4 regions of the Bradyrhizobium sp. SZCCHNRI1009 genome follow, and region 1 is predicted to be linked to each of the others. Evidence: predicted binding sites of a transcription regulator. Region 1 holds the regulator's gene; each other region holds the start of a gene.
The links. Region 1 encodes PhoB, which activates phosphate uptake and scavenging genes when phosphate is short. Its sites were predicted from a motif close to TGTCATNNANCTGTCAT; they were not measured.
Positions count from the first base shown of each region.

Region 2: QX010_RS14570 (alkaline phosphatase D family protein) is a predicted target of PhoB. The motif match lies at 5,701-5,717, and genes of this name have one in related genera.
Region 3: phnF (phosphonate metabolism transcriptional regulator PhnF) is a predicted target of PhoB. The motif match lies at 3,378-3,394, and genes of this name have one in related genera.
Region 4: phnC (phosphonate ABC transporter ATP-binding protein) is a predicted target of PhoB. The motif match lies at 4,859-4,875, and genes of this name have one in related genera.

Region 1 is NZ_JAUEUL010000012.1:58,953-66,262, reverse strand. Features, by position in the region: gene QX010_RS21055 (HupU protein) at 1-431, opposite strand, end outside; gene QX010_RS21050 (HoxN/HupN/NixA family nickel/cobalt transporter) at 455-1,552, opposite strand; gene QX010_RS21045 (trypsin-like serine protease) at 1,721-3,037, opposite strand; gene phoB (phosphate regulon transcriptional regulator PhoB) at 3,185-3,892, opposite strand; gene phoU (phosphate signaling complex protein PhoU) at 3,909-4,625, opposite strand; gene pstB (phosphate ABC transporter ATP-binding protein PstB) at 4,656-5,480, opposite strand; gene pstA (phosphate ABC transporter permease PstA) at 5,477-6,358, opposite strand; gene pstC (phosphate ABC transporter permease subunit PstC) at 6,362-7,310, opposite strand, start outside.
Region 2 is NZ_JAUEUL010000007.1:6,115-13,424, forward strand. Features, by position in the region: gene QX010_RS14540 (NADPH:quinone oxidoreductase family protein) at 1-146, shown strand, start outside; gene QX010_RS14545 (hypothetical protein) at 676-1,686, shown strand; gene QX010_RS14550 (TAXI family TRAP transporter solute-binding subunit) at 1,835-3,010, shown strand; gene QX010_RS14555 (YkvA family protein) at 3,131-3,544, opposite strand; gene QX010_RS14560 (4a-hydroxytetrahydrobiopterin dehydratase) at 3,650-3,952, opposite strand; gene QX010_RS14565 (TAXI family TRAP transporter solute-binding subunit) at 4,302-5,648, shown strand; gene QX010_RS14570 (alkaline phosphatase D family protein) at 5,788-7,310, shown strand, end outside.
Region 3 is NZ_JAUEUL010000006.1:166,167-173,476, forward strand. Features, by position in the region: gene QX010_RS13755 (ABC transporter permease) at 1-679, shown strand, start outside; gene QX010_RS13760 (ABC transporter ATP-binding protein) at 685-1,737, shown strand; gene QX010_RS13765 (phosphodiesterase) at 1,745-2,584, shown strand; gene phnF (phosphonate metabolism transcriptional regulator PhnF) at 2,615-3,340, opposite strand; gene phnG (phosphonate C-P lyase system protein PhnG) at 3,459-3,914, shown strand; gene phnH (phosphonate C-P lyase system protein PhnH) at 3,914-4,525, shown strand; gene QX010_RS13785 (carbon-phosphorus lyase complex subunit PhnI) at 4,529-5,632, shown strand; gene QX010_RS13790 (alpha-D-ribose 1-methylphosphonate 5-phosphate C-P-lyase PhnJ) at 5,629-6,513, shown strand; gene phnK (phosphonate C-P lyase system protein PhnK) at 6,506-7,300, shown strand.
Region 4 is NZ_JAUEUL010000006.1:155,417-162,726, forward strand. Features, by position in the region: gene QX010_RS13695 (ABC transporter permease) at 1-436, shown strand, start outside; gene QX010_RS13700 (acetamidase/formamidase family protein) at 469-1,392, shown strand; gene QX010_RS13705 (SDR family NAD(P)-dependent oxidoreductase) at 1,422-2,177, shown strand; gene QX010_RS13710 (DUF1045 domain-containing protein) at 2,254-2,964, opposite strand; gene QX010_RS13715 (alpha-D-ribose 1-methylphosphonate 5-triphosphate diphosphatase) at 2,971-4,155, opposite strand; gene QX010_RS13720 (DapH/DapD/GlmU-related protein) at 4,152-4,814, opposite strand; gene phnC (phosphonate ABC transporter ATP-binding protein) at 4,990-5,799, shown strand; gene phnD (phosphonate ABC transporter substrate-binding protein) at 5,871-6,800, shown strand; gene phnE (phosphonate ABC transporter, permease protein PhnE) at 6,873-7,310, shown strand, end outside.

The DNA.
Region 1 (7,310 bases):
CCCTCGAACTGCAATCCGACCGCGTCGGTCGGGTTGATGCCGGCAGCAGGAATGCCGCCATAGGCCGCGCAGCTGCCGACGGCGACGACGTAGTCGGCCAGCGGCGCCAGATCGAGCAGCCAATGATAGATCGAGCGGTTGGTGCCGGCGAGCATGTTGAAGCGGCCGGTCTGACCAGGTCCGCGCGCCACCGAGCCTTCGAGCACCAGCAGATCGAGCCGCTCGCGACCGTCGCGGATCGCCTCCAGTAGCTCCACGACCTCGTCTCCGGTCTGCTCGCTGACGGAGGGATGCCAGATGAGGTCAATGCCGGACTGGCGCAGCTCATCGAACCAGCCGGACGCACCGCTTTCCAGGATCGACATCGTGCAGCCGCCGCAGCTCGCGCCCTGCAGCCACAGCATCCTGGTCATTTCGTCCGAGCCGGCCATCATTCGTACCCGCGCGCTCGATCCTATTTCGCCCTCGGGTTTAGCGCCCCGGCGCGAACGCTGGCAAGCTCCTCACCCGGCGCATCCTCGGAACCGCCCGGACGGCGGCCAAGCAGCATGGCACCCGCCCAGATCAGGCCGAACAGTCCGATGGCGACGATCCCGAGGTTGGCGAGATCATCGCCCAGCGCAGTGACGACCTCGGCCCATCCGCCGGTGAAGCCAAGCCGGGGCGTCAGCAGCGCGACCGCCTCGACGCCGCCGATCACCAGCGCGATCGCGACCGAGGCGCCGGTGATGACCAGATTGTAGCGCCGCTTGCGCGCGGGATCCGTGAGCGCCCAGCGATAGGCGCCGGCCATCAGCATGCTGTCGGCGGTGTCGACGGTGGCCATCGCCGCGGCGAACAGCGCCGGGAATACCAGCACATGCGCCAGGCTCGCCCCGCGCGCCGCCTCGGTCGCCGACAGGCTGAGCAGCCCGATTTCGCTGGCGGTGTCGAAGCCCAGGCCGAACAGGAAGCCGAGCGGGTACATGTGCCAGGCGCGGGAGACGACGCGGAGCACCGGCCGCAGCAGACGAATGAGCAGGCCCCGCCCGGCGCTACCGGCGGCGTCCATGTCGGAATGGGGGTGGGATGGGCGGCGCCAGAGGTTCACGAACAGCACCAGATTCGCGAAGGCGATCAGCAGCAGGAAGCCTGCGGAGACCGAGGTGCCGATGGTGCCGCCGATCGCACGGATGGCGCTGTCCTCACTCAACAGATCTGCGCCGGCCACCAGGCTCACCACGATGGTGGCGATGACGACGACGCTGGAATGGCCGAGCGCAAAATAGAGGCCGGCGGCGCGCGGGGCGCGACCGTCCTGCACGAGCTTCCGCACCACATTGTCGATCGCCGCGATGTGGTCCGCATCGACGGCATGGCGCAGTCCGAGCAGCCAGGCCAGCATCGCGGTGCCGACGATGGCGGGCCGGTCGGCGTAGAGCGCGAATGCCCAGGCCCAGGCCAGCGCATTGGCCGCGACCAGCCAGGCGACGAGCGCAACGGTCCTGCCGGGCTGCGACCGCCACCACAGCAGCCGCGGGGCACGAGGATGATCAATTGGAACAATCGTCATACTCGAACTATAGCAAGAGCCAGGCCAGTTCGGTAAAGCCCCGCTGCAGGCGAAAGCTACAGGAAAAAATCGGCTGCACTTGCCGGATCGCCCGCTCGCTTGGCAACCCGCTATCCAGTCGCGCACAGATCGTGACCAGCGGCGGGACCTCTCTCGTCCCCTCCCCCTTCACCGCGCCGAGGCACTCTGCGCCGCAATCTCGCGCCGCACGACGGCCTCGAACTGGCTTGCGGGCGCGGCGAACATCAGCCGGGTCTCCTCGTGGAACGCCGAGAAGATGCCGACCACGGCCGGCGTGCCGCCGACCTCGGCCAGGATCGGCGAGCCCGAATAGCCGAAATTGGCGAGGCAATGCACCGTCAGCAGACGGGCATCGCTGGTCATGCCGGCGCTGCAATTGCGCTGGCCGGTCGGCGAGTAGCGCCGCTCCTGACCGTACCCGATCTCTGAGATGGTTCCGGCGGTGGTCGCAGCCTGCAGTTCCTCGCGCGTCAGCGCCTTGACCGCGACCGGCTTCGACGGCAGCGCATCCTTCAGCACGATCAGCGCCCAATCGGCGGGCGAGCGGTCGAGCGACCATCTGTCGTGCCGGGTCGGGACGAAGTCCGGCGCCACGATCAGCTTGTCGGCGACCGACGATGCCGCCGGCGTGCCCCTGTTCATGCCGGCCAGGAAGCGGACATTGCCGGGGCTGACCTGCGCGACGCCGTTGAACACGCAATGCGCGGCGGTGAGCACGACGCGCGCCGCGACCAGCGTGCCGGTGCACCAGCCGCCGGTCGAGTATTGCGCGACGGTGACGACGCCGATCGACGACGCCGGCCACGAGGTGGGATCGACGACCTCTCCGATGTGGCGGTCGAGCCCGAGCAGTTGCTCCGGACGCGGAGCGGCGACGCCCGCCTCCGCCGATTCCGGCTTCGGCCGCCAGGCCGCAATGGCGCTCTGGGCCTGGACGCGCTGCGGCTCCGTCAGCTTGACCCGCTGCACGTCGCGGCGGGCCGATCGCACGCCGCTGCGACCCGCCATCACCAGCCAGGCGTAGCCCTGCACGACGTCCTGCTGCACGCCGCGACCGTCGAGCAGCATCAGGCCCAGCATGTATTGCGACTGGGCAAAGCCCTGCGCTGCCGCGCGGCTGAACCAGCGGCCGGCTTCGCCATAATTGCTCGCGACACCTTCGCCGTTGACATAGGCGATGCCGAGATAATGCTGGGCGACGGCGAGGCCCTGATCGGCGGCCTTGCGATACCACGCCAGCGCCTCGGCGGGGTTGCGCGGTTGGCCCCAGCCGAAGGCCTCCATGAAGCCGACGTCGAACTGCGCCCGCGCATCGCCCTTGGCGGCCAGCGGCAGCAGGCGGCGCATCGCCGCGGCGTGCTGTCCGTTTCCCGCCGCGGCGACCGCGTCTTCGAGCTCGGCGGCCGCGGCGCCCGCCGCGCTGCCGAGCAGGACGGCTAGAGATATGATGATGGTCTTGATCAAGGGCGTCCGCTGGGACCGAAACATCGTGACGGGCCACGAAGCAGACACGATCAAGACGGCGGCGGCGTGGCGGAAAGCGGACCGCGATCTCCTCAATCGGGCCCCCTCGCGCCTCACACCTGCTTCATCCTCACGCCCGATCGCCCCTTACACCTGCTCGCTCTTGGCGAAGCGATCATCGAGCGCATAGCCGGCGCCGCGCACGGTGCGGATCGGGTCCTGCTCGCGGCCCGGATTGAGCAGCTTGCGCAGGCGGCCGATATGGACGTCGACCGTGCGCTCGTCGATATAGATGTCGCGGCCCCAGACGCTGTCGAGCAGCTGCTCACGGCTGAACACGCGGCCGGGATGCTCCAGGAAAAACTCGAGCAGGCGGTATTCGGTCGGGCCGAGATCGATCGGCCGTCCCGAGCGCGCCACGCGGCGCTTCTCGCGGTCGAGCTCGATGTCGCCATAGGACAGCACGGTCGCCAGCCGCTCCGGGCTCGCCCGCCGCAGCAGGCCCTTCACGCGCGCCAGCAGCTCCGGCACCGAGAACGGCTTGACGATGTAGTCGTCGGCGCCGGTCGCGAGGCCGCGCACGCGCTCGCTCTCCTCGCCGCGCGCGGTGAGCATGATGATCGGCAATTGCCGGGTCTCGGACCGCGCCCGCAGGCGGCGGCACAGCTCGATGCCGGACAGGCCCGGCAGCATCCAGTCGAGCACGACGAGATCGGGAACGCGCTCCTTCAGCCGTGTGTCGGCCTCGTCTCCGCGCGCCACCGTCTCGACCTCGTAGCCTTCGGCCTCGAGGTTGTAGCGCAGGAGCGTCGTCAGCGCCTCCTCGTCCTCCACCACCAGAATTCGGGCGCCCATGTCAGAACCGTCTCTCTCAGTTGCCGGGGATCGTCGTCGCGAAGCTCGTCATGTCGCCCTTCGGGCGCTTGTCCATGATCTGCTGGCCTTCGATCATATAGAAGACGGTCTCCGCGATGTTGGTCGCGTGATCGCCGATGCGCTCGATGTTCTTGGCGCAGAACATCAGATGGATGCAGAACGAGATGTTGCGCGGATCCTCCATCATGTAGGTCAGGAGTTCGCGGAACAGCGAGGTGCAGATGGCGTCGACCTCCTCGTCGCCCTTCCACACCGTCATCGCCGCCGGCAGGTCGTGCGCGGCATAGGCGTCCAGCACCGTCTTGACCTGCGACTGCACCAGGTCGGTCATGTGCTCGAGCCCGCGGATCAGCTTGAGCGGATGGAAGTCGCTCTCCAGCGCCGCGACGCGCTTGCCGATGTTCTTGGCGAGATCGCCGATGCGCTCCAGATCGGTGGCGACCCGCATCGCACCGACGATCTCGCGCAGGTCGACCGCCATCGGCTGTCGCCGGGCGATGGTAAGAACGGCGCGCTCCTCGATGATGCGCTGCAGCTTGTCGACCTCGGCGTCGGTGGCGACCACCTTCTGGCCGAGTGCGATGTCGCGCCGCACCAGCGCATCGACGGAATCGACGATCAGACGCTCGGCGAGGCCGCCCATTTCCGACACCAGCCGGGTGAGATCCTGCAGATCGCTGTCGAACGCCTTGGCGGTATGTTCACTGGCCATGATGATCTCCTGAAGTCAATGTCGTCGGCGTCAGCCGAACCGGCCGGTGATGTAATCCTGGGTCCGCCGATCGCTCGGCGAGGTGAAGATCTTGCTGGTGTCGTCGAACTCGATCAGCTCGCCGAGATACATGAAGGCGGTCTTGTCGGAGACGCGCGCCGCCTGCTGCATGTTATGCGTCACGATGGCGATCGTATAGTTTTCGGCGAGCTCCTGGATCAGCTCCTCGACCTTGGCGGTCGAGATCGGATCGAGCGCCGAGCACGGCTCGTCGAACAGGATCACCTCCGGCCGGACCGCCACGGTGCGCGCAATGCACAGCCGCTGCTGCTGGCCGCCTGACAGCGACAGGCCCGAAGCGTTGAGCTTGTCCTTGACCTCGTTCCACAACGCGCCGCCGCGCAGTGCCTTCTCGACCCGGTCGTCCATCTCCGACTTGGAGATCTTCTCATACAGCCGGATGCCGAAGGCGATGTTCTCGTAGATCGTCATCGGGAACGGCGTCGGCTTCTGGAACACCATGCCGACCCGGGCCCGCAGCAGGTTGAGGTCGAGCTTGGGATCGAGGATGTTGGTGTTGTCCAGCATGAGCTGGCCAACGGCGCGCTGGCCCGGGTAGAGATCGTACATCCGGTTGAAGATGCGCAGCAGGGTCGACTTGCCGCAGCCGGACGGGCCGATGAACGCGGTGACGCGGTTGGTCCCCAGCGACAGGTTGATGTTCTTCAGCGCGTGGTGATCGCCGTAATAGAAGTTCAGGTTGCGCGCGGTCACCTTGGCGGGGGCTTCCGGCAAAACCTTGCCGTTCAGCGCGGCGGGATTGGGCTGGCTGACGGATACGGACAGGTCGGTCATTTTGCGTTCCTCTCGGCGCCGAGAATGCGTGCACTGACATTCAGGGCGAGCACGGCCAGAGTGATCAGAAGGGCTCCGCTCCAGGCCAGCTGCTTCCAATAGGCATAGGGGCTCTGGACGAAGTTGTTGATGGTGACGGGCAGGTTGGCCATCGTCTTGGAGAGGTTGAGGCTCCAGAACTGGTTCGACAGCGCAGTGAACAGCAAGGGCGCGGTCTCGCCGGCGACGCGGGCGGTGGCCAGCAGCACGCCGGTGATCAGGCCCGAGCGCGCCGCGCGATAGGCGATGCGCCGGATCACCAGCGATCGCGGCAGGCCGAGCGCCGAGGCCGCCTCACGCAGCGGGTTGGGCACCAGCAGCAGCATGTCCTCGGTGGTGCGCAGCACCACGGGGATGACAATGACCGCCAGCGCCAGCGAGCCTGCGAGCGCCGAGAAGCCGCCCATCGGCACCACGACAGCGCCATAGATGAACAGGCCGATGATGATCGAGGGCGCCGACAGCAGGATGTCGTTGATGAAGCGGATCACCGAGGTCAGGCGGTCGTTGCGGCCGTACTCGGCCAGATAGGTGCCGGCGAACAGGCCGAGCGGCGCGCCGATGCCGACGCCGATGACCGTCATGATCAGGGAGCCGACGATGGCATTGCGCAGGCCGCCTTCGCTCGAGCCCGGCGGCGGGGTGTCGGCGGAAAACACCTGCAGGCTGAGGCCGGCAAGCCCGTTATAGAACAGCGTGAACAGGATCAGCGCCAGCCAGGTGACGCCGAACAGCGCGGCGGCGACGCAGAGGCCGCGGATCACGATGTCCCTGCGGCGTCGGCGCGCATAGATCGGATTGACCGGCGTATCGGTGGTGAGCGAATCTGCGCTGGACATGGCTTATTTTCCCGCCTTGGCTTGGAGCCGCATGAGCATCAGGCGCGCGCTCGCCAGCACGAAGAAGGTGAGCACGAACAGCAGCAGGCCGAGCAGGATCAGGCTCGACTGGTGCAGGCCGTCACTCTCCTGGAATTCAGAGGCAATGGCGGCCGAGATCGTGGTGCCCGGCGCGAAGATCGACGATGAGATCCGGAACGAGTTGCCGATGATGAAGGTCACCGCCATCGTTTCGCCGAGCGCACGGCCCAGCGCCAGCATGACGCCGCCGATGACGCCGACACGGGTGTAGGGAATGACGACGCTGCGTACGACCTCCCAGGTGGTGCAGCCGACCCCGTAGGCCGCCTCCTTCAGCACCGGCGGCACGGTCTTGAACACGTCGACCGAGATCGAGGTGATGAAGGGCAGCACCATGATCGCCAGGATCAGCGAGGCATTGAACAGACTGAGATAGGACGGCGGACCGGCGAAGATGTCCTGCAGCACCGGGATGCCGGAGCAGAGATTGATCATGAACGGCTGGAACGTGTAGGCCAGGAACGGGCCCAGAACGAAGAAGCCCCACATGCCGTAGATGATCGAGGGAATGCCGGCGAGCAGCTCGATCGCAATGCCGATCGGACGGCGCAGCCATTGCGGGCACAGCTCGGTGAGGAAGATCGCAATGCCGAGACCCACCGGAATCGCGATCAGCATCGCGATGAAGGACGTGACCAGGGTGCCGTAGATCGGGCCGAGCGCCCCGAGCACCGGCGGATCGGCCGACGGCGCCCAGCGCCGCGTCCACAGGAATTCGAAGCCGTAGGCCTTCATCGCCGGCCAGGCGCCGATGATGAGAGAGATGATGATGCCGCCGAGGATCAACAGAACCGAGATCGCGGCGAGCCGGGTGATCCAGTAAAAGGTGACGTCGCCAAGCTTGAAGGCACTGAGCGCGCGCGCCCGGTCG
Region 2 (7,310 bases), on a different contig from region 1:
CGAACCTCGAAAAGCTCGTGCAGTGGACCGCGGAGGGCAAGCTGTCGTCGCATGTCGACCGCACCTTCCCGCTGGCGCAGACCGCCGATGCCTTGAAGGTGCTGGCCGGCCGCCAGGCGATGGGCAAGGTGATCCTGCACCCCTGAGGACGTCGCGCAATGAAGGCCCCCGGGGTTGCTGTATTCCCCCCGGGGTGGCCTCGCCCTGATCCGCGCAACCAAACCGGGCAGAGCCCTGTCTGTTCTGCGGGCGCAAGGCTCGAGCCGAGCCGGCCCGAGGTCGCTGTGACATCCGCGCGATGCGCGGCGGTCGCAAATTTGTTCGGCGGGCTGCCGCGCCGGCGTCACGGATTCGCAACCGGAAGCAGAAAATCCGAAAACGAGCGTTTCTTGGTTAACGCAACCTCGCCACATTATGGCATGGTTAATTGTAAGGCTTTGCCGTTGTTATCTCGACGTTTCTGGATTTGGTGCCGTGCGATGTCGCACGTGCGTCGCCACAATCAGATCAAAATATTTCCAGAATCATGCCGGCTCTCGTCCACTTTTAGTCGGATTCAATTAGTCAATTAGTTGTCGGCAGTGGGGTGCCTCTGGCAATCGTGACGTGTCTCGAGCTTCTGACGGGCTTGGGACCAAAAGTATGTTGCGTGAAGTTGAGATGGGGATGAAGGCCATGGCTGAGCGGACGACGCGCGGACGTTTCAACAACAGAACTCCTTCGGAGCCTGACTTCAGGCCTTTCCCCGACGAACTCCCTCAGGAGCGCCCACCGAACTATCGTTTCGGCCGGTCGACCCAGGACAACTATCCAAACGACGAATCGATGCCGATGTTCCTCTCTGAGTATGAGAGCGGCAATCAGATCGACAGCACGCATTTCGAGGACCAGTGGCCGGCGCGGACCCGCCGCGTCTCGATCTCGTCCCGGATCCTTCTCGCCGTGGTGGCTGCGGCCGGCGTCGCGGTGCTCTTCGCGCTTGTCACCTCGGATGCGACGCGCGACCTGATCGCCAGTGCCAAGGCTTCCATCATCGGCGCCACGCCGGATCCGACGGCCCCGCCGCAGGCCACCAACACGCAGCTCACCGCGCGCGACATGCAGCTGAACGAGCCGGCGCGACTGCCGCCCGAGCCGCCGGCTGCCGCTGCGGCGCCGGTGCAGACGGCAGCCGTCGCCCCGACGCGTGACGACATCGCCAACGCCTACCAGACAGCGCTGCAGAATCGCAGCGTGACGCAGCCTGCGCCGGTTGCAGCGCCGCCGAGCTTCGCCACGGCACCGGCCGCGCCGGCCCCGAGCGCGATGGAGCCGTCCTCGATCAATTCGCCTGGCGCGGGATCGGCAATCGTCGCACCCGGCCTCGGCGCCGTGACCGCCGCTCCGCCGCCCGCGCAGGTCCGCCGGCTCGATCCCGACGAACTCGCGGGCATCATGAAACGCGCCAAGAGTCTGCTGGCCGCGGGTGACATCCCGCCGGCGCGACTGCTGCTGGAGCGCGCCGCCGAGGCGCAAGAACCGGCCGCGGCGCTGATGCTGGCGCAGACCTACGATCCCCACGTGCTGGGAACGAAGGACATCCGCAACATCAATGCCGATCCGGCTGCGGCTCGCAACTGGTACCGCCGCGCCGCCCAACTCGGCTCGTCAGAGGCGCAGCGCAGGCTCGATCAGCTGCAGAACTGAACGCTCGTGACGGCAGCGATGCCGCCCCGTTTCATTTTTTTGTTTCACGCATGATTTTCGGGTCCGTTCAGGGGCGACGCCAGCCGAGACTTGGCGCTGCCCGCGTCCGGCTCGCAACCATGTGCCAGCCTTACATCAAGGGGGACAGATGCGACGTCTTGTTGGAGCGGCCCTAGCCGCAATGATGATAGCGTGCGGTTTTGCTGCCCACGCCGAGGAAGGCGAGTTCGACCCGGCCAAGGTGAGCGACAGCCTCAAGGCGATCTTCCAGTTCGGCTCGGTGCAGACCAAGCAGGCGCTGAACGCCAACACGGTGACGCTCATCACCGGCACGATCGGCGGCACCTATGTGCAGTTCGGCGCCGACCTGGCCTCGCTGCTCGACGACGGCAACAATCTGCGCGTCCTGCCGATCGTCGGCCGCGGCTCGGTGCAGAGCGTGGCCGACATTCTGTTCCTGCAGGGCGTCGATCTCGGCATCGTCCGCGCCGATACGCTCGACTATCTCGAGCGCAAGGGTTTCGCCAAGGACATCAAGCGGCAGTTCACCTACGTCACCAAGCTCTACAATGAAGAGATGCAGGTGATCGCGCCGCGCGCGGTGCGCAACCTGCGTGACCTCGAGGGCCGCCGCGTCAGCGTCGACCTGCCGAATGGCGGCACCTTCGTCACGGCGCTGACGGTGTTCGAGCGGCTTGGCCTGCGCGCCAACTTCGCCTACATCGAGCAGCGCATCGCGATGGAGAAGCTGAAGCGCGGCGAGCTCGATGCCGTCATCGTGGTCGGCGGCAAGCCCTACAAGTCGGTCTCGACCTTCGTGAACGACGGCCGCTTCCATCTCGTCAACGTCGATTACGATCGACCGCTGCAGACCGACTATCTGCCCGCGACCCTGACGGCGAAGGACTACCCGAACCTGATCGCCGAGGGCGAGAAGGTCGACACGATCGCGGTGCCGGCCGTGCTCGCCGCCTACAATTGGGCGCCGAACACCGACCGCTATCGCAAGCTCGCAACCTTCGTCGACGCCTTCTTCACCAAATTCCCGGCATTCCAGAATCCGCCGTTCCATCCGAAGTGGAAGGAGGTTTCGCTGTCGGCCCCGCTCGCCGGCTGGCAGCGGCTGCCGTCCGCCAGCAAATGGCTGGAGAGCCATGCCATGGAAGGCGCGCAACGCGACCGCTTCGACGACTTCCTGAAGCAGAGCAGCGCCGGCAGGGCGATGCCCAGCCAGGCCGACCGCGAGGCGCTGTTCAAGCAGTACCAGGCCTGGGAGGCCGAGAAGACCGGCAGCGCCCGCGCCCAGGCGCGCGGCCAGCGCTGAGCTCGGAGCGTTCGACGACGTCCCATCAAGAGAAAAGCCGCGCGGATGCGGGGCTTTTTGCTTTTGCGCCCTTCCGAGGCGCTGACTGCGGGCGCCCGGCTTGCCCGGCCGGAGCCGTCGTCAGCCGATCGTCTCGCCGTCCTTCGCGACGTCAGCGTTCTTGTCTGCCGCCAGCCGCGCGAGTACGGCGCGGGCGGCGGCATGATGGTCGGGCGTGATGTTCGAGGCGACCATGCGGATGGCGGTGGCGAGCACCGCCGCGTCGTCGGTGAAGCCGAGGATGGGCAGCACGTCAGGCATGAAGTCGAACGGCACGACGAAGTAGGCGATGGCGCCGAGCAGGGCGACCTGTACGTGCCGGGGTGTCTCCTTGTCGAAGGCGCAGTAATACGCCGCAAGCAGCTCCTCGGCGAATGGCAACCGCGCGACAACCTTCTTGAACTTGATCCAGAAACGACGGCGAAGGGTCTCGCGATCCCGGGCCAGCCGCTCCGCGGGCTCGAAGCCAACGCTGTAGTCGGTCGCATCCGACATGATGTCCGATCTCCGGTTCCAGACGGCGCCGGGGGCGCGGTCCTCGCCCTCGGATGTGGTGATGGCGACGCCGGCCGCAAGGCGCGTGCCGTCGTCGCCAAGGCCTCAGCCGCGCATCGTCGCGGCGATCGCGTTCATCGCCTTGGCGAGCTCGATGTCGCGCAGGGTCACGCCGCCGGCGTCATGGGTCGTGAGGACCACCTCGACGGTGCGGTAGACGTTGCGCCACTCGGGATGATGGTCAGCCTTTTCGGCGACCAGGGCGACGCGGGTCATGAAGCCGAAGGCTTCGTTGAAGTCTGTGAATGTGAACGTGCGGGCGATGGCCTCACGGCCCACCGCCTCGGACCAGCCGGGAAGCTCCCGCAAGGCAGTGGCGCGTGCCTCCGCCGACAATCGTTGCGGCATCTCGATCTCCTCTCGTGGTGCAATCGACCGGACACGTGGCAACATCCGGGCGATTGCGGGGTCTACCTCCAGCCGGATCGCGCCGGGGTCCGCCCGATCAGAGCCTTGTCACAGGCCGTTGCCGGAGGGGCTCGGACCTGTCCCGATCCCCCGGTGGCTGGTGCGATGGTAACCATGACGCAGATGTCACCCCGGGCGGACAAGAAATTTGCTACAGTTCAGCTCTATCGAAGGACGACGTGGCCAGACGAAGCCGCCTGTGGCATCGCCCGGGCCCAGGACCGCCGGAGGACAGAATCTGGTAGATGCTCAGACCACGCCAGCGCAGCGCTCACGGATGCGCCCTGCCGTGTTCATCGTCATCGCCGGGATCCTTGCGGTCGTCGGCGCTTTGACGGGTGCCTACTATTTTGCGATGCGTCCCGTGGTGCTCAAGATCGCGGTCGGTCCGCCCAACAGCGACGACCTGAAGGTCGTCCAGGCCCTGACCCAGGCCTTTTCCCAGTCGCACGCCTCCGTCAGGCTGCGGCCGGTTCCGACCGAGGGCGCCGCCGAGAGCGCGCAGGCGCTGGCCGCCGCCAAGGTGGATCTTGCGATCGTGCGGGGTGACCTCGAGGTCCCAAAGAACGCACAGGCGGTGGCGACGCTGCGCAAGAACGTCGTCATCCTCTGGGTGCCCTCGTCCGGCAAGGGCAAGAGCCGCAAAGGTGGCGCCAAGATCACGAAGATCTCGCAGCTCGCGGGCCACAAAGTCGGCATCATCGGCCGGACGCCGGCGAACGCGAACCTGCTGAAGGTCATCCTGCGCCAATATGGCGTCGACCCCAGCAAGGTCGAGATCGTCCAATTCCCGATCACCGAGGCCGCCGAAGCGGTCCGAAGCCAGAGGGCCGATGTCTATCTGGCGGCCGGTCCCATCAACAGCAAGATCACGGCGGATGCGATCGCCGCCGCCACCAAGGAAAGCGGGCCTCCGACGTTCCTGGCCATCGATTCCGCCGCAGCCATCGCACAGAACCATCCCGAATACGAGGCCACCGAGATTCCGGCCGGCGCGTTCGGCGGGGCGCCCGATCGCCCCGAAGATGAAGTGAAGACGATCAGCTTCAATCACCACATCGTGGCACGCAAGGGCCTCACCGACTCGACGGTCTCGACGTTCACGCATCAGCTGTTCTCGGTGCGCCAGCAATTGCTGTCGGAATTTCCGCTTGCCGCCAAGATCGAGACGCCGGACACCGACAAGGACGCGGCGATCCCCGCTCATCCCGGCGCGGCGGCGTTCGTCGACGGCGAGGAGAAGACCTTCCTCGACCGCTACAGCGACTACATCTGGTGGAGCCTGATGGCGCTTTCGGCGATGGGTTCGGCCGGTGCGTGGTTCGCCGGCTATCTCAAGCGCGACGAACGCACCATCAACACCTCGCTGCGCGATCGTCTGCTGGAGATGATCACCATCGCGCGCAGGAGCGATTCGACCGAGGAGCTCGACCAATTGCAGAGCGAGGCCGACGAGATCCTGCGCAACACGCTGACCTTCTTCGAGGACGGTGCGATCGAGCACGCTGCGTTGACCGCGTTCAACATCGCGCTCGAGCAGTTCCACAACGCGGTGGCCGATCGCAAGCTCATCCTGATGAGCATGCCCGCCAATCTGCAGCGAACCGGCGCGCAGTTGCGTGCCGCCGGCACCTGAGGTCGGACCACGCTTGCGCTGCGGCCGTGTCACGCGGCGGCCGGGGCGCGATTGTAATTCCAGCGTCATCAATCTTTCCTAGGTCTGCCGGGCCGTGACTCGCGCCTGCTCCCGCGCGCGATCCGACCAGGAGATCCGCATGACGCTTCGCATTCCTCGACCGCACACAGCCCTGTCCCGCCGCCGCTTCCTGTCGACGGCCGCCGCAGCCGGCGTCACGACGCTGGCGATGCCCTATCTGAGCCGCGCCGCCGACCGGCCGCAGATCACGCATGGCGTGCAGTCCGGCGACGTCGGCATGGATGGCGGCGTGGTCTGGGCGCGTGCCGATCGGCCGTCGCAGATGCTGGTCGAGGTGGCGACCACCGAATCGTTCAAGGACGCGCGGGCGCTGCCACCGATCGCCGCGCTTCCGGAGAGCGACTTCACGGCCAAGATGCTGATCGAAGGCCTGCCGAGCGGCCAGGACATCTTCTACCGCGTCAAGTTCCGCGACCTGTCGCATACCGCGGTCGAAAGCGAGGCCGTGGCCGGCCGCTTCCGCACCGCGCCCGGCAACAAGCGCGACGTCTCGTTCGTCTGGGGCGGGGATGTGGCGGGGCAGGGCTGGGGCATCAATCCCGATGATGGCGGCATGTTCACCTTTGCGACGATGAAGAAGCACCGCCCGGATTTCTTCCTGCATTCCGGCGACACCATCTATGCCGACGGCCCGATCAAGTCCGAGGTAAAGCTGCCGGACAACAAGGTGTGGAAGAACCTCACCGTGGAAGAGAAGGCCAAGGTCGCCGAGACGCTCGACGAATTCCGAGCCGCCCACAAATACAATTTCCTCGACGAGAACGTTCGCGCCTTCAATGCCGAGGTGCCGATCTTCGTGCAGTGGGACGATCATGAGGTCACCAACAACTGGTCGGCTTCCAAGGAGCTGCCGGCGAGCTACAAGGAGCGCAACATCCAGCTGCTCGCGGCCCGCGCGGCGCGCGCCTTCCACGAGATGTATCCGATGCGCGAGAGCATCATCGAGCCGGGCCGCGTCTATCGCACCATCAACTATGGCCCGCATCTCGACGTATTCGTGCTCGACGAGCGTAGCTACCGCGGCGCCAACGGTCCCAATCTCGAGGACAAATACGGTCCGGCGTCCTACTTCATCGGGCCGGAGCAGATGCGCTGGTTGAAGCAGGCGCTGCTCAATTCGCGCGCGACCTGGAAGGTGATCGCCTCCGACATGCCGCTCAGCATCATCGTCTATGACGACGCGGCCAACAAGAAGGGCTCGGAAGCCATCGCCCAGGGCGACGGCCCGGCGCGCGGCCGCGAGCTCGAGATCGCCGAGATCCTGCGCTTCATCAAGACGGCGCCGATCCAGAACACGGTGTGGCTGACGGCGGACGTGCACTACGCGGCCGCGCATTATTACGATCCGAACAAGGCGCAGTTTCAGGACTTCGAGCCGTTCTGGGAGTTTGTCTCCGGTCCGCTGCATGCCGGCACGTTCGGTCCGAACGAGCTCGACAACACCTTCGGCCCCGAGGTGCGCTTCATCAAGGCGCCCGGCCTCGACAAGCAGAACCTGCCGCCATCGGCCGGTATGCAGTTCTTCGGCCACGTCAAGATCGAAGGCGCAACGGGCCAGATGACCGTGACCCTGCGGGATCG
Region 3 (7,310 bases), on a different contig from region 1:
CTACTTCCGCGGCATTCAGTCCGGCGTGACCTTGCAGTGGGTGGCCCAGGTCTGGGAGCTCTACGCGGGCACGATCATGGCGTCGATCCTGATCGCGCTGGGTACGCTGGCGGTCACGCTCGTGGTCGGTGTTCCCGCGGCCTACGCGCTGTACGTTCGCGGCGGACGGCTGGCGCGGCTGGTCGAGGAGATCATCACCTTGCCGCTCGCGATTCCCGGGCTCGCCATCGCGCTGGCGCTGTTGCTCACCTATGGCGGGGCCGGAAGCTTCCGTCGCTCGTGGCTGTTCATCCTCGTCGGCCATGTGATCTTCACGATGCCGTTCATGGTGCGGTCCGTCATGGCGGTGTTCTCGACGATCGACGTGACATCGCTCGACGAAGGCGCCGCATCGGTCGGAGCCGCGCCATGGCGCCGCTTCATCGACGTCATCGTTCCCAACGCCGCGCCCGGCATCCTGGCGGGCAGCCTCATGGTGGTGACACTATCTCTTGGAGAGTTCAACCTGACCTGGATGTTGCATACGCCGTTGACCAAGACACTGCCGGTCGGTCTCGCCGACAGCTACGCATCGATGCGGCTCGAGGTCGCATCCGCCTACACGCTGATCTTCTTCGTCATGATCATCCCGCTGCTGGTGGCCATGCAATGGGTCGGCGAGAGAGGAAGCCTGCGGTGAGCACGATGACCCGGCATGGAGCCGCCCTCAAGGTGGAGAATTGCGGCAAGACCTTTGCCGACGGGACGTGCGCGCTCGCGCGCGCCACGCTCGACATCGCGCAGAGCGAGACGCTGGTGCTGCTGGGGCCGTCCGGTTGCGGCAAGACCACGCTGCTGCGGATCGTGGCCGGGCTCGAAACACCCGATGCGGGCGGGCGCGTGCTGTTCGACGGCAAGGATCTGACGCGACAGCCGATCGAGAAGCGCAATGTCGGCATGGTGTTCCAGTCCTACGCGCTGTTCCCCAACATGACGGTTGCGGACAATATCGGCTACGGGCTCAAGATCCGCCGCGTGGCCAAGCCGGAGCGCGCCGCGCGCGTCGCCGAGCTGGTCGCGCTGACCAATCTGGGCGGTCTTGAAGACCGGCGCATCGATCAGCTCTCGGGCGGTCAGCGTCAGCGCGTCGCGCTGGCGCGCGCAGTCGCCATCCGCCCGAGCGTGCTGCTGCTCGACGAGCCGCTCACCGCACTCGATGCCGCCTTGCGGGAGCGCTTGCGCGGCGAGCTCAACGGCCTGTTGCGCACGCTCGGCATCACGGCGATCTACGTCACGCATGATCAGGCTGAAGCCATGGAGCTCGGCGACCGCATCGTCGTGATGCGCAAGGGCGCTATCGCCCAGATCGGGACGCCGCAAGAGGTCTATTTTGCGCCGGCCGATCGTTTCGTCGCGGAGTTCGTCGGCGCGGCCAACATCATCGAGGCGCCGCTCGACGGCGGCCAGCTCGTTCTGCCGGGAGGCCGGCAGCCGATCGCCGATCCCGGTCCACGCAACCTGGCGGTGGCGATGGTTCGGCCGGAAACGATCGCGATCGTCGACGCCGCGGCATCGAGTCTGACCGGCGTCGTCGACAGCGTCCGCTTTGCCGGCGACCGGCAGCGGATCGTTGTCCGCGATGCCGCCGCGATCGCACTGACCGTGGACGCGCCGAATACGATCAGGGTCGCTGCGGGCGAGCGGATCGGCCTGCGGATTGCGCCCGAGTCCATTCGTCTGCTGCCGGAGAAGGGTTGATCAGCCGATGACCAAGAGCCCCGTCACCATTGCCCAGATCTCCGACCTGCACATCAAGGGGCCCGGCCGGCTCGCCTACCGCCGCGTCGATACGGCGCGTGCGCTGGCCCGTTGCATCATGGAGCTCAACCGGTTCGCGCCGAAGCTCGATCTGGTGGTGATCTCGGGCGATCTCGCCGATACGCCGTCGCCGGCCGAGTACGATCATCTGAAAGATCTTCTTGCCGGCCTCGAGATTCCATTCGCCGCCGTACCAGGCAATCACGATTCCCGCGAACTGATGCGCGCGGCGTTTCCCGGCGCTGCTCATGAGCAGTCGGCGCCACTGAACCAGCATGTGGAACTGGCCGGTCTCGATCTGCTTCTGCTCGATTCCAGCGTGCCCGGCCATCCGCATGGCGAATTGGACGAGGCGAGTCTACAATGGCTCGATGCCAGGCTGTCCACCTCCAGCGAAAGGCCGGCCCTGCTGTTCCTGCACCACCCGCCATTCACCACCGGCATCTGGCACATGGACCGGCAGAACCTGCGCAATGCCGACGATCTCGCGGCGATCCTCGCGCGCCATCCGCGGGTGCAACTGATCGGATGCGGTCACGTTCATCGCGCGACGCTGACCCGGTTTGCGGGCATTCCCTGCACGATCTGTCCAGCGCCGAACCATGCCGTCGCGCTCGATCTGGCCGAGCTGCGCCCGCCATCCTTCCGGGTCGAGCCGCCGGCCTTTCACCTTCATGCCTGGTTTCCAGGACCGGGATTCGGAACGGTCGTCACCCATCAGGTGCCGATCGGAGATTTCGACGGGCCGCATCCGTTCTTCAATCAGGACGGCTCGCTCATCGACTGAGCGCGCACGGGGGAGTAGCGGACGTCTGGTCTAGCTCTCCACCTCGAACGTCACGCGCTCCGCGGCGAAACGCGAGCGCTTGCTGACGAGCGGCGTCCCGTCGGCATCGACATCGGTGCTGTCGACCACCAGCACCGGACGGCCAAGCGCGAGGTCGAGCCGCGCGGCGTCGCTCGCGTCGGCGATCGCCGCCGTGATTCTGGTCGCGCCGCGGCGATAGTCGCGAATGCCGTAATGGGCGAGCAAGGCGGTCATCGAGCGCACCGACGCGAAGATGTGGCCGGCCTCGGGGAAACGCTCGGCCGACAGCCAGGATGTGCTCACGCAGATCGGCGTCTTGTCGGCGAGACGCAGCGCCTCGATCCGCACCAATGGTGCGCCCGTCTTCAATCGCAGCTCGCGCGCGAGCTCGCGCGTCGCGGGCTCTTCGGACGCTGCGATCAGCTGTCCACGCGGCTCGCGCCCGCCGGCCCCCACGATCTCGGAGAACCTGGTGCGCGATCTCAGAGGATATGACAGACGAGGCGCTTCGACATAGGTGCCGCTGCCGCGCTCGGCGCGCACGAGGCCGCGCTCCGCCAAGGTCGCGAGCGCGCGACGCACCGTATGACGGTTGACGCGATAGGTTTCGGCGATTTCGGTCTCGCCGGGCAGGCGCGTTCCGGCCGCGAAGCGGCCGTCGGCGATGTCGCGCTCGATGCCGTCGGCCACCCGCCGCCACAGCGCCACGCCCGAGTCGGCGCCTTGCATGCTCATCCACGGCTCTCCGCTGTCCGGCCTGAAATCACGCCCATGTCATCAAACAGTCATGGCGCTTCGCTACGAAGTTGTCTATTAACATAGACAACTTCGAGACGGCAAGATCGGGATGACGATGGACGGCGAGACCACGATGCAGGACCGGCGCAGGGCGGCGATGCGGGTATTGGCGCATGCCTCGCATGCGGACATCCGCGCCAGGCTGAATGACCTCGCGGTGCCTGAGTATCGCGATCTTCGTCCGGCGGAGAATGGCCTGGTGATGCTGCGGGGACGGATCGGCGGCGACGGTGCGCCGTTCAATGTCGGCGAGGCGACGGTGTCGCGCGCCGCGGTGCGGCTCGAGAGCGGCGAGGTCGGGTTCGGCTATGTGCTGGGACGCGACGCCGGCAAGGCGCGCCTGATCGCGCTGTGTGACGCGATGATCCAGTCATCAAGCCATGTGCGATCGATCGAGACGCAGGTGGTCGCACCGCTGCAGGCGCAGATGCGTGCATCGCGGGCCCACCGCGCGGAGCAGGCTGCGGCCACGCGTGTCGATTTCTATACGATGGTGCGAGGAGAAGGCTGATGGGTGCCGCCGCTTCCGATCTGCAGCCCGGCTTCGCCGACAATGTGCTGTCCGCGCAATCCACCTTCCGGATCGTCATGGAGGCCATGGCGCGTCCGGGAAGTCTGCGACAGGTCGAGGGCGATGTCGGCCGGCCGTCGTCGTTGATGCCAGGTGCCGCCGCGATCGCGTTGACCCTGTTCGATCACGATACGCCGATCTGGCTTGATGCGCCGCTCGCCGGCACGTCCGAGGTCGGCGCCTGGCTCAAGTTTCATACGGGGGCGCCGATCGTCGCCGACGCGGCGCTCGCCTGCTTTGCGGTCGCGGCGGACCCGGAAACGCTTCCCGATCTGACTTCATTCGCGCTCGGCAGTGCCGAATATCCCGATCGCTCGACGACGCTGGTCCTGCAGGTGCCGAGCGTGTCCCGGGGGCCGACGTTCAAGCTGCGTGGTCCGGGCATCGACGGGACGACATCGTTCCGTGCGACGGTCGCGCCGACCGACCTGTTCGAGCGGCTGTCGATCAATGAGAGGCTGTTTCCGCGTGGTGTCGACGTCGTGCTGGTCGATGGCTCGTCCATCGTCGCCATCCCGCGAACGACCCGGCTCGTTTCCGCAGGAGAGTGAGGCATGTATGTTGCCGTCAAGGGTGGCGAGCGCGCCATCGAGAACGCGCACCGGCTGCTGGCGCATGAGCGCCGGGGTGATCGCGATGTGCCGGAGCTGTCGCTGGCGCAGGTCTCCGAGCAGTTGGGGCTCGCCGTCGATCGCGTGATGAGCGAAGGTTCGCTGTACGATCGCGAGCTCGCGGCGCTGGCGATCAAGCAGGCGCGCGGTGATCTGATCGAGGCGATCTTTCTGGTGCGCGCCTTTCGCGCGACGCTGCCGCGCTTCGGCGCGAGCGAGCCGGTCGATACCGGCGCAATGCGGGTGCAGCGGCGTGTCTCGTCGACCTTCAAGGACATTCCCGGCGGCCAGGTGCTCGGGCCGACCTTCGACTATACGCATCGGCTGCTCGATCCGCAGTTGGCGGCCGGCGTCGAGCCGGAGCTGCCGGCCCGTGCCGAGGCGCCGAATGCGCCGACGCCGCGTGTCACCGATATTCTCGGTCAGGACGGACTGATCGAGCCGTCGCCGCAAGCCGAGGTTGGCGCGCCGGTCGGCGATCTCACCCGTGATCCCCTGAGCTTTCCCGCCGACCGCGATCTGCGGCTGCAGAACCTGGCCCGTGGCGATGAGGGCTTTCTGCTCGCGCTCGGCTACTCGACCCAGCGCGGCTATGGCCGCAACCATCCCTTCGCCGGCGAAATCCGCTTCGGGGACGTCGAGGTCGAGTTCGTGGCCGAGGAGGTCGGCTTCGCGGTGCCGCTCGGATCGGTCGAGCTGACCGAATGTCAGATGGTGAACCAGTTCAAGGGCTCGGCGACCGAGCCGCCGTGCTTCACCCGCGGTTATGGCCTCGCCTTCGGGCAGAGCGAGCGCAAGACGATGTCGATGGCCCTGGTCGACCGTGCCCTGCGGGCGCGCGAGCTCGGCGAGGACATGGTTGCACCGGCGCAGGATGAGGAGTTCGTGATGTCGCACTCCGACAATGTGCAGGCGACCGGGTTCGTCGAGCATCTGAAGCTGCCGCATTATGTCGACTTCCAGTCCGAGCTCGGCCTGCTGCGCAAGCTGCGCCGGGAGTTCGCCGAGGCCAATGCCGCTCCCGAATTGAAGGAAGCTGCGGAATGAACGCGCCGGCCTACAACTTCGCCTATCTCGACGAGCAGACCAAGCGGATGATCCGCCGCGCCATCCTGAAGGCGATCGCGATTCCCGGCTATCAGGTGCCGTTCGCGAGCCGCGAGATGCCGATGCCCTATGGCTGGGGCACCGGCGGCGTGCAGGTCACTGCGGCCATTCTCGGTCCCTGCGACGTGCTCAAGGTCATCGACCAGGGCTCGGACGATACGACCAATGCGATCTCGATCCGCAAGTTCTTCGCCAAGACCGCGGGTGTCGCCACCACGACCTCGACGGAAGCGGCGAGCGTCATCCAGACCCGGCATCGCATTCCCGAGGCGCCGCTTCACGAGGGGCAGGTGCTGGTCTATCAGGTGCCGATCCCCGAGCCGCTGCGCTTTCTCGAGCCGCGCGAGACCGAGACCCGCCGCATGCATGCGCTGGCCGAGTATGGCCTGATGCACGTCAAGCTCTATGAGGACATCGCGCGCTTCGGTCACATCGCGACCTCCTACGCCTATCCGGTCAAGGTCAATGCGCGCTACGTGATGGATCCGTCGCCGACGCCGAAGTTCGACAATCCCAAGATGGACAATTGCCCGGCGCTGCAATTGTTCGGCGCGGGACGCGAGAAGCGAATCTATGCCATTCCGCCGTATACGTCGGTCGTCTCGCTGGATTTCGAGGACCATCCGTTCACGCGTTACAAGTTCGACGCGCCCTGCGCGCTGTGCGGCGCGGAGGAGTCCTATCTGGACGAGATCGTGACCGACGACAAGGGCAGCCGCATGTTCGTCTGCTCCGACACTGATTACTGCGAGGGCCGCCAGGCATCCGGACATCGTGGCGCGCAGAGCGTCCCCCCGCACAAGGAGAGCGCCCATGGCTGAGATGATCAGCGCATCCGATCAGCCGCTGCTCGTCGCGGAAGGGCTTGCGAAGAGCTACGGCCGCCTGGCGGCCTGCCGCGATGTCTCCTTCGTGCTCTATCCCGGCGAGGTGCTCGCCATCGTCGGCGAATCCGGCTCGGGCAAATCGACACTCTTGCAGATGTTGTCGGCGCAGCTCGCGCCGACGGCTGGCCGCGTGTCCTACCGCATGCGCGACGGGGTGCTGCGCGATCTTGCCGGCCTTGGCGAGGCCGAGCGCCGCTTTCTGTTCCGCACCGACTGGGGCTATGTGCATCAGGACCCGGCGCAGGGTCTGCGCATGGCGGTCTCCGCCGGCGCCAATGTCGGTGAGCGGCTGATGGCGGTCGGCTGGAACAACTATGGTCGGATCAGGCAGACCGCCTCGTCCTGGCTCGAGCGCGTGGAAATCGATGTCGCCCGCATCGACGATGCGCCGCGGACCTATTCCGGCGGCATGCGGCAGCGGCTGCAGATCGCGCGCAATCTGGTGACCGAGCCCCGGCTCGTGTTCATGGATGAGCCGACCGGAGGGCTCGATGTCTCGGTGCAGGCGCGCCTGCTCGACCTGATGCGCAGCCTCGTCAATGAGCTCGGCCTGGCCGCCATCGTCGTGACCCACGATCTGGCCGTGGCGCGGCTGCTGTCGCACCGCGTGATGGTCATGAAGGAGGGGCGGGTGATCGAGACCGGCCTCACCGACCAGGTGCTCGACGATCCGCGCGAGCCTTACACCCAGCTCCTCGTGTCCTCGATCCTGCCGCCATGATGCAAGAGCC
Region 4 (7,310 bases), on a different contig from region 1:
GCCGATCATCATCATCTGGTTCGGCACCGGGCTGATCTCGAAGGTTGCGATGTCGACTTTGTCGGTCGTGATTGTCGCCCTGGTGACCTCGTACAAGGGTGCCACCGGCGTCGATCCCGACCAGATCAATTTGTTCCGCACTCTCGGCGCGTCCAAGTTCCAGATCTTCCGCAAGCTGGTGGTGCCGGCGTCGCTGACGGACATCTTCGCGGGGCTGAAGCTCACCGTCGGCTTTGCCCTGATCGGCGCGATCGTCGGCGAGTTCATGTCCTCCTCCGAAGGGCTGGGGCACGCCATCTTCAAGGCCGGGTCGCTCTATATCATTCCGAAGGTGTTCGCCGCGCTGGTTGCGACGATCGCGCTGGCGCTGGTTCTGACGTTTGCGGTCGGCAAGATCGAGCGGCTGCTGATGCCGTGGCGGCGGCAGCCGCGATGATGCAACGACGTTGGAGATAGCAGGGAGTGATCATGTCAAAGCGCATCGGCAAGGCCGGCAACATAAAATACGCGCTCTCGGGCGACAATGAGTTCATCGCGGCCGTCGATCCCGGCGAGATCTTCGTCGTCGAATGCGCGATCAATGTCAACGACGGCACCATCCGCGCGCTCGACCAGCAACTGGTCGAGAGCGACGTGACGCTGCCCTACGTCAACGGTGCGACTGGCCCGATCGAGGTGCGCGGCGCCAAGCCTGGCGACATGTTGCGGCTCGACATCATTGACATGGAGCTCGACCGGCTCGGCTTCACCGCGCTGTGGCCGGGCATCGGCATGTTTCCGGACTGGGTCCGGCGCAAGGAGTTCGGCATCCAGACCCGCGTCGTCGCGGTCGAGGACGGCCACGTGCTGTGGAACGAGCATGTGAAGCTTCCGGTCCGGCCGATGATCGGCGTTGCCGGGGTCGCGCCGGTGCATGGCGCGGTGCTGACGGTGGACAACGGGCCGCATGGTGGCAATCTCGACGTTCAGGAGATCACCTCCGGCAACTCGGTGTTCTTCCGCGTCAACAAGGACGGCGCGCATCTTTTCCTCGGCGATTGCCACGCCATCCAGGGCGACGGCGAAGCCAACGGCATGGGCGCGATCGAGATCGCCGCGAACCTCACCGTGAAGGTGTCGTTGGACAAGGCGCCGGCGCGGCTGAACCATCCGCGAATCGAGACGCCGACGCACATCTGCACGCTGGGCTGCGCGCGCCCGCTCGAGGACGCGATGCGGATCGCGTTCGAGGAGATGATCAACTGGCTGGAGGACGATTGGAGGATTCCGGCGCCGGAGGCCTACATGCTGCTCGGCCAGGTCGCCGAGGCGCGCTGCACCCAGGTCGTCAATCCGAAATACACCTACATCTGCAAGGTCAACAAGGCTCTGCTCGCCGGCTATCACGGTTGAAAACCGAAACTGATTGAAAGGAGACGATCATGGATCTGGGATTGGCCGGCAAGAGCGTGCTGGTGACGGGCGGCAGCAAGGGTATTGGCCTTGCGATCGCGGAATTGTTCGCCGAGGAAGGCGCCGGTGTCGCGATCTGCGCGCGCGACGGCGACGCAGTCGGCAAGGTCGTGACGACACTTGCGTCGAAAGGCGTGAAGGCGTGGGGGCAGGGCGTCGACGTCGCCGATCCCGTGGCGCTGAAGGGCTGGGTCGACGGCGCGGCAAGGGAGCTGGGCGGAATCGATTGCGTGGTCTGCAACGTCAGCGCGCTCGCCGTGGGCGACTCTCCGGAGACCTGGGAGAAGTCCTTTCGCACCGACATGATGCATACGGTCAACGCGATCGCGGCAGCCATTCCTTACCTGGAGCAGTCGAAGTCGGCCTCGATCGTCATCATCTCCAGCGTGTCGGGCTTTGAAGTCGATTTCGCCGCCGGATCCTATGGCGCGATCAAGGGTGCGCTGATCCATTACGCCAAGGGCCTCGCGCATCAACTGGTCGGCAAAGGCATTCGCGTCAACGCGGTGTCGCCGGGCAACACCTATTTCGAGGGCGGCATCTGGCAGAACATCGAGAATGGATCGCCTGACCTGTTCAAGACCGCAATGGGCTTGAATCCGACGGGGCGCATGGGAACAGCCCAGGAGGTGGCCTACGGCGTCGTGATGCTCGCAAGCCCGCTCGCAAGCCGCATTTCGGGAACCAATCTGATCATCGATGGCGCCCTGACGAAGGCGGTGTAGGTCCGACGAGATTGCCGGTCGCGCTGTTCGACCGGCAGGCGCGGCCGCACCATGCGGCCATGCCGAACCGACGTCCCTAGATGCGCTGGACGGCCGTGAGCGGCCAGTCTCCGATGATGCCGAACCGCTGGCGGGCGTTGGGCTGGCGGAACAACACGATCCGGTCGATCCGGAGCTCTGTCAGCGACAGCGCCGCAAATCTCTGCTGCAGCATCGTCAGGATCGGCCGGCGTCGTTCGTCGGACAGCCGGCAGGTCAGCGTCATGTGGAAGCGGAAATCCTCCATGACATAGGGATAGCCCCAGCGATCGAGATGATCGCGCTGTCGTGGTGTCAGCAGGTCCGGCTTGCGCCGTGCACGGTCCGCGGCGGTCATCGGCGCGCGAAACGGCTCGAACGCCCGGACACAATCGGCTGCGAGCTGTTGCAGCGCCGGCGAGGGCTCGCCAGGGATCATCGCGACGAAGCCGCTGATCGAGTCCACGATGGGACGAATGATCGGAATGGCGCGCGGCCTTGCCGCGAACTCCGCACAGGCGTCGCGGAGCGAGGCTTCGCTCTGCGCATCGGCCAGTTCGAACGGCGCCTTCAAAGTGGCGTGGAAGCCATATTTGCGCGGGTCCGCGCTCAGCTCGGCCCAATCGGGAACCGCGCGAACGACTTCTTCCGGAAAGCTCGGCTCGTCGCCGCTCCAGGCGTCGTAACCCAGCAGGCTCGCGCCGAATCCGGCCAAGCCCGTCGTCGCCGCCGGGGCGTAGTAGATCGCGTAGCGGGGCGCATCGACCATGATCTGCTACTCCGCCGCGATGGTGCGCACGGGCACTGCGTTCAGCCGATGGGTCTCGGCCAGATAGACCAGCCGGCCGGACGCGATGACGGCGACGACGCGGGGGCGCAACGGCACGCGGTCATCGACCAGAATGACGTCGGCGCGGCGGCCTTCGGCCAGCGTCCCACGGTCCGCCAGTCCGGCCGCGCGTGCGGGGCCGCCCGAGATCAGATCCCAGGCGCGTGCCAGCGGCAGAACGCCGTCCGCCGCGAGCCGATACGCCGCCAGCAGCGGCGCTGGATAGTAGTAGTCGGAGGCCAGCACCGAGCAGAGGCCCTTGGCGATCATGTCGCTGGCTCGCGTCCACCCGGTATGGCTGCCGCCCCGAACGACGTTGGGCGCGCCGAAGACGATCGCGTCTCCGCCCTGAGCGGCCTCGCGCGCAGTCTCCTCGTTGACCGGAAATTCCGCGATGGTCACGCCCTGGCTGCGAAACGCCTTGCGCATGGCCGGGCTGTCGTCGTCGTGCGACAGCATGCGGACGCCAGCCTTGCGTGCGATGTCGGCCAGCCGCGCGATCGAGGCTGGAACGGCATCCGCGCGAGAGGCGATGCGCGCGACCAGCCGGTCGAACTCCGCGCCGGGCAGGCCGGTGCGGTCGACCATGCGCTGGCGCTTGTGCGGCGTGTCCAGGCTCGCGACCGTCGAGTCCATGTGATCGTTGAAGGCGAACAGGTCGACGCGCCGATCGGCGAGCCACTGGCCGATTTCCTCCTCGTCGTCGAGATTGAAGGTCTCGTGGCGCAGATGAAAGCGCGTGTCGGCCGCGAGCTGCGGGCGCAGCGCTTCGATCGATTCGAGCAGCCGCCGCGCATTGTCGGCGCTGCGCAGGCCCGGCTCCCATGACCAGGTCGTTGCGTGGAAGACCGTGGTGATGCCATTGCTGACGGCCTGGCGGTCGCTGTCGATCAGCGCGACGTCGGTCGGGAAATCGACCCCGGCGCGCGGCATCATCTGGCGCTCGAACGCATCGCCGTGGATGTCGACGATGCCGGGGAGCACGGTGAGCCCCTCCGCGTCGAGTTCGAGACCTGACCGGCACCCCGGTGTCCCGATGCCGGCGATGACGTCGCCGGATATGATCAAGGAGGTGTCCACGAGGTCGGTGTCGACGAGGCAGCGGCCCCGCGAGATTGAGATATCGGTCATGGGGCGGCACTCTGCCGTACCGGGACGAGGGCGTCGAGAGCGGCCTCGTATTTATCCAGGAACGCGGTGATCTCGAGCTTGCGGAAATCGGGCAGCGCCGCGCGCAGCGCCTCGTGCTTCCAATCCCACCACGCCAGATCCAGCAGCCGCTGCTCGACCTCGTGCGGAAACCGGCGCTTGATCGGGCGCGCCGGATTGCCGGCGACGATGGTATAGGCCGGAACGTCCTTGGTGACGATGGCGCCAGCCGCCACGACCGCGCCGGTGCCGATGTTGCGGCCCGGCAGCACGATCGCGCCATGGCCGATCCAGACGTCGTGTCCGATCCGGACATGATGCTCTCGCCGCCAGGCGAAGAACTCGGCATCGTCGGGCTCGCCTGGAAAATAGGCGCTGGCGCGATAGGTGAAATGGGCCTGCGTCGCCCGCTGCATCGGGTGGTTGCCCGGGTTGATCCGGGTCATCGCCGCGATCGAGCAGAACTTGCCGATCGTCGTGTAGGTGATCTGGGAATCGTTGACCACGTAGGAGTAGTCGCCCATCGTCACCTCCTGCAGGATGGTGCGGGCGCCTATCTCGCAATAGGCGCCGAGCGTCACGTCCTGGAGCTTGGCCGAAGGGTCGACGGTAGGTTCAATCGAAAGCAGCTTGCCGGCCATCTCGCATCCTGTCTCTACGCCTGTGAAGGTGTTGGGTCTCCCCTATGACAGAGGCGTGACATCTGCATGACTGCCGACCGGCATGTGGACGGATGTGGCGCCGCAGTGTTGCTGTCACATAACTGTAGAATCGAGACGTTAGCGATAGGCCAAAGCGAGGCGTCTGGAGAATTCAATGCTGGTGGTGGATGGCCTGACGTGCCGTTTTGGCATGAAAGCCGCGGTCGACAATGCGTCCTTCTCTGTTGCACCCGGCAGCTTCGTCGGCGTGATCGGGCGTTCCGGCGCGGGCAAGTCGACCCTGCTGCGGTCCATCAATCGCCTGAGTCCTGTGAGCGGCGGCCGCATTCTCTTCAAGGATCTCGATGTGACGGCGCTGCGCGGCCGCGACCTGCGGCAGTGGCGCGCGCGCTCGGCGATGATCTTCCAGCAGTTCAATCTGGTCGGCCGATTGGACGTGCTCACGAACGTCCTGATGGGGCGACTCGCCGAAATCCCGTCGTGGCGCTCTCTGGCGCAGCTCTGGCCGGCGGCGGATGTTGCCATGGCGCTGTCCGCGCTCGAGCAGTTCGACATGGCCTCCCTCGCCGCGCAGCGCGCCGATCAGCTTTCGGGCGGGCAGCAGCAGCGCGTCGCGATCGCGCGCGCGCTGGTCCAGAATCCGGAAATCATCTTGGCCGATGAGCCGATCGCCTCGCTCGATCCGCGCAACACCAAGATCGTCATGGACGCGCTGCTGCGCATCAACAAGCATTTCGGCATCACCGTGATCTGCAATCTGCACTCGCTCGATCTGGCGCGCAGCTATTGCGACCGATTGATCGGAATGGCGAATGGTCGGGTCGTGTTCGACGATCTGCCGGCGGCGCTCACCGGCCAGATCGCGCGCGAGCTGTACGATCTGGAGGCCGACGAGGTGATGCCGCCGGCAATGCCCAAAGCTCCCGAATCCGTTCCGGCTGTCGGCAAAGTTGCCGTCGCCTGATTGCCTGCGTGCTGCGGGCGCATCTGTCGTGTCAATCCTGACATCGTCCCCTGAAACTTGAAGGACGTTCCATGATCAATCGTCGTCTCATTCTGGCCGGTTTGGCCGCTCTGTCGTTCGCTTCGTCCGCCTCGGCCGAGGACTGGCGAACCAAATATCCGGAGATCACCTTTGCCGCGATCCCGGCCGAAAACGGCTCGGGTGTCGTCGAGCGTTACACGCCGTTCGTGAACTATCTTTCCAAGGAGCTCGGCGTCAAGGTGACGCTGCGCGTCGCCAATGACTACGCCGCGGTCATCGAGGGCCAGCGCGCCGGCAACATTCACATCGGCTATTATGGTCCGGCCTCCTTCGCCCGCGCGCGCGTGACGGGCGTCAAGACGGACGCTTTCGTGATCGACGTCAACTCGGACGGCTCGAAGGGCTATTATTCAGTGTTCTACGTGCTCGCCAAGAGCCCGTACCAGAAGCTCGAGGATCTGAAGGGCAAGAATCTCGGCCTGGTGGACCCGAACTCGACCTCTGGCAACAACATGCCGCGCTTCAAGATGAGCCAGATGGGCATCGACCCCGACACCTATTTCTCCCAGGTCATCTTTACGGGCAGCCACGAGAACGCCGTGCTTGCCCTGGCGCAGGGAACCGTCGACGTCGCCGCAAACTGGTGGAACAACGGAGATGACTCCAACCTGACCCGCATGCTCACCAAGAACATGGTGAAGTCGGCCGACGGCACGCCGCTGAAGAAGGAAGATTTCCGTATCATCGGCAAGTCGGACATGATCATCAACTCGCCCTACGCCTATCTCAGCGACCTGCCCACCGACATGAAGGCCGCAATCAAGCAGGCCTTCCTCGACGCGGCGAAGAAGGATCCGGAAGCCTTCGCCAAGCTGTCCGACGGCAAGAACAAGCCGTGGGAGGCGATCTCGACGGAGGACTACAACAAGACTGTCGAGCTGATCAAATTCGTCGACTCTCTGCGCAAGAAGGGCTCGTAAGCGTTGCACCGGGCCGGCGGGGACCGCGTCATCGAAGCCCCGCCGGCCTATTTGCGCTTTGCACCGGCAAACATGTCGTCAGCCGTCGCCATCCTGCCTGAACAGCAGCTCGAACCTTTGCAGCGCGCCTACCGCAAAGCGGTGGCGCGCAAGCGTCTGCGTGCCGTGGTCGTGCTGGTTGCGTGCGGCCTCGTGCTGTTCGTTTCAGCCATCGGTTCGGAGGTCAACCTCCGAACGCTCGTCACCTATCTCGGCAACTTCCTCAGCTATTTCGACCGGCTCTTCACGCTCGACGACGGACACCGCGTGTGGACCAACCTGCCGGAATGGCTCTGGGGCCTGCGCAAATGGACGCGGCTTCTCGGTGAGACGATCCTGATCAGCTATGTCGGAACCATGCTCGGCGCCGTCCTGGCGTTTGCATTGAATTTCCTCGCGGCCGAGAACACCTCTCCTGCATCCTGGCTGCGCTTCGCGGTCCGGCGCCTGCTCGAGTTTGCCCGCACGGTG